Regions from separate parts of the Planococcus maritimus genome, predicted to be linked through region 1. Evidence: riboswitches for the same ligand, from Rfam matches in the RefSeq annotation. Region 1 holds a riboswitch; the other holds the start of a gene.

Region 1 (3,545 bases):
CTACATTTGTTCGAAATGGGTGAAGGCGGCAACGGAGCGCAAGTGATTGTCGAACATAACGCCGATTTACCAGCCGGCCAACAAGGCTTCGGTACGGTCCACCATGCTGCCTTCCGCGTAGCGGACCGAAAAGCATTGGATGAATGGATCAGCCATATGCAGAAAATTGGATTCTCAACGTCCGGCTATGTCGACCGTTTCTTCTTTGAATCATTGTATGCACGAGTCGCTCCTGGATTATTGTTTGAATGGGCAACGGATGGCCCCGGCTTTATGGGTGATGAGCCATACGAAACACTGGGCGAGAAACTGTCGCTGCCGCCATTTTTGGAGCCGAAACGAGAACAGATTGAATCCAGCGTGCGCCCGATCGATACTGTGCGCAGTATAAAAGCCATCGAAAAAGAATACCTATAAGAAATATTCGGCGCTGCTCATACGGGGCAGTGCTTTTTTATGTGAAAAAAGGGCGAGTGGCCAAAAATCTGAAATAATGGGACAATTTTGGGAACTTATCCCACTTCTCTTCGTATGTATAAATAACACGCGAAAAGGGGAGAAGAACGATGCCGAAATGCCAAAATTGCGGAACGACATGGACTTGGGTGCAGTGTGTTTGCCGACTGGTCACACTCGGGGATAGCTTGACTTGCCCATCTTGCAGGCAAGATCAATTCTTAACGGTAAAAGCACGTAAAAAGACAAGTTTGTTTGTCTTTATTGCGCCTCTTCTCATGTTCATTTCCGTCGCTTTTGGCATTGAGCCGTTCGCTTCCCTTGCCTTATTCCTCGCAACTTTCCTAGTGGTTCTGGGCATCTTTCCGTTTTTGATCGAATTGACAGACGAACGCGGGCCGATGTGGTGAATAGTCCTTTGTCTAGTGTTTCACTGGGAAATGAACCAAAGCCCCTCAGATAGGGATTCTTTTCTGGACAGCACATGATGCTTGCGCTAAACTTACAGATAATCATCTATAGCGTTCTTCGGGGTCGGGTGAAATTCCCAATCGACGGTAACGGAGCAATCCGAAGCCCGTGAGCCTTTCGGGGCAGGATTTGGTGCAAGTCCAAAGCCGACAGTTAAAGTCTGGATGGGAGAAGAACCGTCAAACAGCCTACTAGCAATCGCTTAGGTTTCTTTGATATGCACTTTCAAGGCCCCCTTTCTTTTATGAAAGGGGCCTTTTTTGCATACTGTGGATGATCAACTGAATAGTATTCCTTCGGGGTCGGGTGAAATTCCCAATCGACGGTAACGGAGCAATCCGAAGCCCGTGAGCCTTTCGGGGCAGGATTTGGTGCAAGTCCAAAGCCGACAGTTAAAGTCTGGATGGGAGAAGGAAGAACACGGAAATTATAGAGCAATCTATAGTTCTATTTCCTATTGTCTTCTAACCCATTGGTTTATCAATGGGTTTTTATTATGTTGTGAAAGGCGTGATCAAGTGGATGATCAGCAAATCATGAAGCAAGCTTTGGATTTGGCGCAATCAGCCGCCGGACAGACTTCGCCTAATCCGCTTGTCGGGTCGGTCATTGTCAAAGAGGGCCGGATTATCGGCATGGGCGCGCATCTGAAAGCGGGGCAGCCCCATGCAGAAATCCATGCGCTGAATATGGCAGGCGGTGAAGCGCAAGGCGCAGATTTGTATGTGACATTGGAGCCTTGCAGCCATCATGGCCGGACAGGCCCTTGCGCGGATGCGATTATTCGTGCCGGCATCCGCCGTGTCGTCGTCGCGGTGCTGGACCCGAACCCCCTCGTCTCAGGCCAAGGCATTCAAAAGCTTGAAGCCGCCGGGGTGATCGTAGAGACCGGCGTTTGCGAACAGCAAGCGGCGGAGTTGAACCGAATGTTCTTTACCTATATCCGCAAGAATCGGCCTTTTGTGACATTGAAACACGCCATTACCTTAGACGGCAAAATCGCGGTAACCGGTGGCCGTTCGGAAAAAATTACAGGGCCGGATGTTCAGCAAGACGTTCATAAACTGCGCTTGCTGCACGACGCCATTTTGGTCGGTGCACAGACTGTCGCACTCGACAACCCCCGCTTGACCAATCGGTTTGCCGACTCCCCGAGGCAGCCGATCCGTGTCGTATTGGATCGCCATTTACGTATCCCGATAGAGAGCCACGTTATTCAAGTACCTGATGCCCCTACTTGGATTATTGTTGGATCAGGGGTGGATATCGATAGCCGCGGAGCTTTTCCAGAGCACGTCGAAATCCTGCAGCTGGATACGCCCGATGTAGACATTGCCTCAGCATTGGAAGTGCTTGCTGCGCGCAAAGTTTTATCGGTACTGGTGGAAGGCGGCCAAAAAATCAACACCGCTTTCTTGCAAAGCGGTCAAGTAGATGAAATCGCAACGTATATCGCGCCAATCATTCTCGGCGACGAAGGAACGGTTTCCGTATTCGGTGATCTGCACGCCAGTTCAGCGTCGAACGGCGTCCGCTTGGAGACGCAGAAAGTTGAACGAATCGGAACGGATCTGAAGATCATCTCCACCTTAAAGGAGTGACACACATGTTTACAGGCATTATCGAAGAAAAGGGACAGCTCGCGGGCATTAAACGCGGCGCGTCCAGTATGGAAATGACGATACGTGCGCATGTCGTCTTAGAAGAAACAAAAATCGGCGACAGCATTTCAGTAGAAGGCGTGTGCTTAACCGTGACTTCAATGTCGAATGGCCGATTTACGGTGGATGTCATGCCGGAAACCTTTCACGGTACCACACTTTCGTCATTAAGTACCTCTAGCCCCGTCAACCTCGAGCGGGCGATGGCGGCGAACGGCCGTTTTGGTGGGCATCTTGTCGCTGGCCATATCGACGGGGTCGGCAAAATCTTGCGCAAGCGCCCTCAGGAAAATGCATTGTATATCGATATAGCAGCACCCGCTGAATTGCTTGCACAGTCTATTGTCAAAGGGTCTGTCGCGATCGATGGCGTCAGTTTGACGATTTTCGAGCTCAGCGAAAACCATTTGACCGTTTCGCTCATCCCCCATACAGCAGGGGAAACGACTTTAGGTAGCAAAAAAGTAGGCGATTCGGTCAATCTCGAAACCGATATGTTCGGGAAATACGTGCAGCGTTTTATGGAGCATGCGCCAAAACAACCGATGAACGCCGAGTATTTGCGGCGCCACGGATTTTAAAGGAGCAAACCGATGCGAAATACAATCGAAGAAGCAGTAAAGGATTTGCAGGCAGGAAAAGTTGTGATTCTAGTAGATGACGAGTCCAGGGAAAATGAAGGCGATTTTGTTTGTCTCGCGGAGCATGCGACGCCTGAAAACATCAACTTTATGGCAACGCACGGCCGGGGGCTCATCTGCACGCCGGTCTCACCGGATATCGCCTTGCGATTGAAACTCGATCAAATGGTCAGCCACAATACCGATCATCATGAAACGGCGTTTACTGTCAGTATTGACCATAAAGATGCCAAGACAGGAATCAGTGCATTTGAACGGTCGGACACCATTTTGAAGATGCTTGATACGAAAGCCGTGCCGCAAGATTTCAAACGGC
Region 2 (3,545 bases), 1.5 Mb from region 1:
ACGGATCGATTCAAATAACTCGTCATCCATAAATGAAGCTGGGCTAAAGGCCGGGTCATTCATCGCCAACTCAACGAAATGGTCTTCAATTGTGCTGGTCTTCAATTGCCTGAGTTCTGCTATTTGGCTCAGTGAGAATCCACGTTCGTATAGGTTTTGTGTTCGCTTAGCCGATTCCGTCAAAGCGGATTTCTGCACGATGCCTTCGAGTAGTCCTGTTAACAATGGGTATTCCATGCCTTCTAGGACATCTAGCCAAGCATGTAAAGCTGCGACTGCTGCAATTTTCATATCAATTGGCAGTCGGTGATGTTTTGCTGCCAGTTGGTCCCAAGTAAGCCCACCGACCCCATACCCAGACAGTCGCGCCATCAAAATATCTTTATGCATTTCGTCAGTCTTTGCTAACGCCAAGCTGACTTCAATTTGAAGCTTGAAAACGGCTTGGACCTCCGGTGAACGAAAATCGATTCGGTGTAAATAAGACTTGGTCCAGGACTGCACCGCTTCATCTGTCACCACCGGATCAAAACGTTTATGGTCTTGCATAAAATTGGACATTGTTTGCACTATCAAAGATAAACGCGAAAAAAAACGCCTCTCATTGCCCCTGTATTTCCAGCCATTTAATGGTGTAGTCGGCAATTTTAAGTCGATGGCAGATTGATGAAGCTGAATGCTATTGTCATCCGGCACCAATAGCCCTTGCGCCTGCAGCCTCTCAATAGAGTCCAGGTAGTCTTTTTTGTCCAGTTTCGGAAGCACGGCAAAATAAGGATGCAGGCCGAAATAGCCGATGTCTTGAATCGTTTGACCTGATTTCTTTCCTTTAATTAAATGATAAGGGGAAGAAACGGTCCGTTGACCGTCTACCGCTTTCATGATTGCTAAAACGACTTCATCGAATCGCACTGAATAAACCTCCCGGCGGTTTTGGGTTGAAAAAAATATAAAACATCTATAGAATAAACACGATAGTATAACTGAACTTGTTCGGAGATAAAGGAGAGGAACTAGAATGGCTAAATATACCATTGTTGATAAAGATACGTGTATCGCATGCGGAGCTTGCGGAGCAGCAGCACCAGACATTTACGATTATGATGATGAGGGCATCGCCTTCGTTATTCTTGATGATAACACGGGGACTGAACAAGTGCCAGATGAGCTAATGGAAGATATGGAAGACGCATTTGAAGGATGCCCGACCGATTCCATCAAGGTGGCAGACGAGGCATTTGAAGGAGATCCACTTAAATACGAAGACTGATTAGCGTATGGATCAATAGAAAAAGCGGTTGGAAGATGAATCTTCCAACCGCTTTTTTTTATGATAAATAATAGGAACGTTGTTTTTCAATCCAGGTATGCATGCTGCCGAAGATCAATAAAATAACCGTCGTAAGCGCAAGACCTTTGATCAAGTTAAACGGCAAGATGCCGAGCACAATCGTTGTATACAAGGCATTGCCTGTTTGTTCAGGCATGTTGAGGAAATACGTATACATCGGCAGGAAAACGAAGTAATTCAACAAACTCATGCCGATGGCCATAGAAAATGTACCGATCACCAAGCCGAATGCGATTCCTTTTTTAGTAGATACTTTGCGATAGATCGCATAGACCGGCAAAATGAACAATAGGCTCGTCGCAAAGTTCGCCATATGCCCTACAGGCACACCAGTCGGACTCCCTGAAAAGATCCAGTCCAATACGTTTTTAAAGAATGCTACTAAAACACCAGCAACTGGTCCCATCGTGATCGCTGCTATCAGCGCAGGCACATCACTGAAATCCACTTTCAAAAATGCAGGCAAGGCCGGCAGTGGAAAATTGAATAGCATCAACACAAATGAGATGCTGCTCAGCATACCGATGACAATCATCGATTGCAATTTTTTGTTCTTCATGTTCCTCTCTCCTTGTCGTGATTCACCAGAAGAAAGGTTCGAAACGCATGTTGCCACAAAAAATCCCTTAAGTAATAATCACTTAAGGGAGAGTCAGGCACACTGAAATAAACGGTCCGCCATATAAAAACGGCATGCGTCCGTACCTTCACCTTCTCCCATCCAGACTATACTGTCGGCTTTGGAATTTCACCAAATCCTGCTTTTTACGGCTCGCGGGCTGATGGACCGAAACGTCCAATTACCGCCGGTAGGGAATTGCACCCTGCCCCGAAGATGAATCGATATTTTTTTATACAAGTTAAGTTTATAAAAAAAAGACAGCAATGTAAACCATAGTGCTTACATTGCTGTCTTTTTATTTTTATGGCCAGTCCATGCGGTTGGGCGAAACCGGCAATTCAAGTTCTTCGGAAAAATCGAAGCCTGACCACTCGGACTGGACCGTATTGACTATTGTCAGCGAGGCATCGTAAGACTGTGCAGTAAGCGCCAGGCTTTCGATTAAGCGCATCGCCTCTATTCCCTCTAGTGACTCAAGGTCTAAGGTCTCTTCGAATGTCACGAGGGCATTTGTGCCATTCATGTCCACATCGTATTCGATGCCATCCGGTACCGGTGAACGATAATCATCATTCGGTGCTTGCTGAAGCGCGATGAGCGCATCTTCAACGCTCGCTTCAGACAAGCCGTAAGATGGAGCCAAATACCAGTCTTCTGTAGACGAAGCGATCAAATAATAACTTTGGCCTTGAACTCCCGGAAGAATTGGTTCAACCATTCCCACGTGTGCTAATTGCGCAGGTTCTCCCGAGACATTTAGTACGCGAATTTCCTCCTCGCCGAAGAAGGTTTCTTCTAAACTGTGAAGATACAGCAAGGTAGCAGCCGATCCTTGGTCATAATTATGATTCTCTGGGAGGAAATGGCTGATAATCGCACCGTCTTGCTGCAAGATTCCCTCATATGGATGATACTCATCAAAGCCCAATTTTGATTCGTCGATTTGTTCCGCAAATGCTTCATACAATTCGAGCGAAGTCGGTTCTGTCTCATCAACGGATTGTTTTGGAATGATAAAACTCACCGGCACTACGTAACCTCTTTGAGCCAGGCCGATTCGGAGGATTTGAGCGTCTGCTAGGTCTTGTTCATACACTGCTGTACGCAAGGCTTCCGGTTCTTCTATAACCATACTGGCTGCCTCTTCAGGCTCATCAATGGATTGTTCCGTTTGTTCTGTTTGAGCCTCATCTGCTGTCATCATCGATTCTGCATCGTCACTTTCAGTCTCGCTGCTGCTAGAGTCGTTTCCATTTTGCTGCAGCAAGGAAACCGCCAGCACCGTGATGCTCAAAAACGCAATGATAGCGACGAGTAATGGCAGCCAGCGCTTAGGCTGCTTCGGAACATACTGTGTCTGCGATACACGTTTATACACTTCGGCTTTGGGCCGATTATCCTGTATTTTGGGGAAATCCCGCAACAAATTTTCGATTTCTTCATCGTTCCATTTGTCATTCGGCATATTCTCCTCCCCCTTCTGCTTCTCGTAATTTTTGGCGGAGGGACCGGATTGCCCGGTGTTGTGTCGTTTTGACTTTGCCTTCCGACCACTCCAGGACTTCAGCCGTT

Evidence for each region. Region 1 has a riboswitch for FMN ahead of ribD (bifunctional diaminohydroxyphosphoribosylaminopyrimidine deaminase/5-amino-6-(5-phosphoribosylamino)uracil reductase RibD). Riboswitches for the same ligand answer to the same signal wherever they lie in the genome.
Region 2: it holds a riboswitch for FMN, as region 1 does, so the genes downstream of both, BBI11_RS09430 (ECF transporter S component) here and ribD (bifunctional diaminohydroxyphosphoribosylaminopyrimidine deaminase/5-amino-6-(5-phosphoribosylamino)uracil reductase RibD) in region 1, are expected to answer to the same signal.

What each region holds. Positions count from the first base shown of each region.
Region 1 is NZ_CP016538.2:409,972-413,516, forward strand. It holds gene BBI11_RS02190 (ring-cleaving dioxygenase) at 1-417, shown strand, start outside; gene BBI11_RS02195 (TIGR04104 family putative zinc finger protein) at 567-866, shown strand; FMN riboswitch at 977-1,107, shown strand; FMN riboswitch at 1,216-1,346, shown strand; gene ribD (bifunctional diaminohydroxyphosphoribosylaminopyrimidine deaminase/5-amino-6-(5-phosphoribosylamino)uracil reductase RibD) at 1,446-2,528, shown strand; gene ribE (riboflavin synthase) at 2,534-3,169, shown strand; gene BBI11_RS02210 (bifunctional 3,4-dihydroxy-2-butanone-4-phosphate synthase/GTP cyclohydrolase II) at 3,182-3,545, shown strand, end outside.
Region 2 is NZ_CP016538.2:1,864,436-1,867,980, forward strand. It holds gene BBI11_RS09420 (YpbB family protein) at 1-912, opposite strand, end outside; gene BBI11_RS09425 (ferredoxin) at 1,019-1,270, shown strand; gene BBI11_RS09430 (ECF transporter S component) at 1,329-1,910, opposite strand; FMN riboswitch at 2,057-2,192, opposite strand; gene BBI11_RS09435 (hypothetical protein) at 2,275-3,438, opposite strand; gene sigX (RNA polymerase sigma factor SigX) at 3,428-3,545, opposite strand, start outside.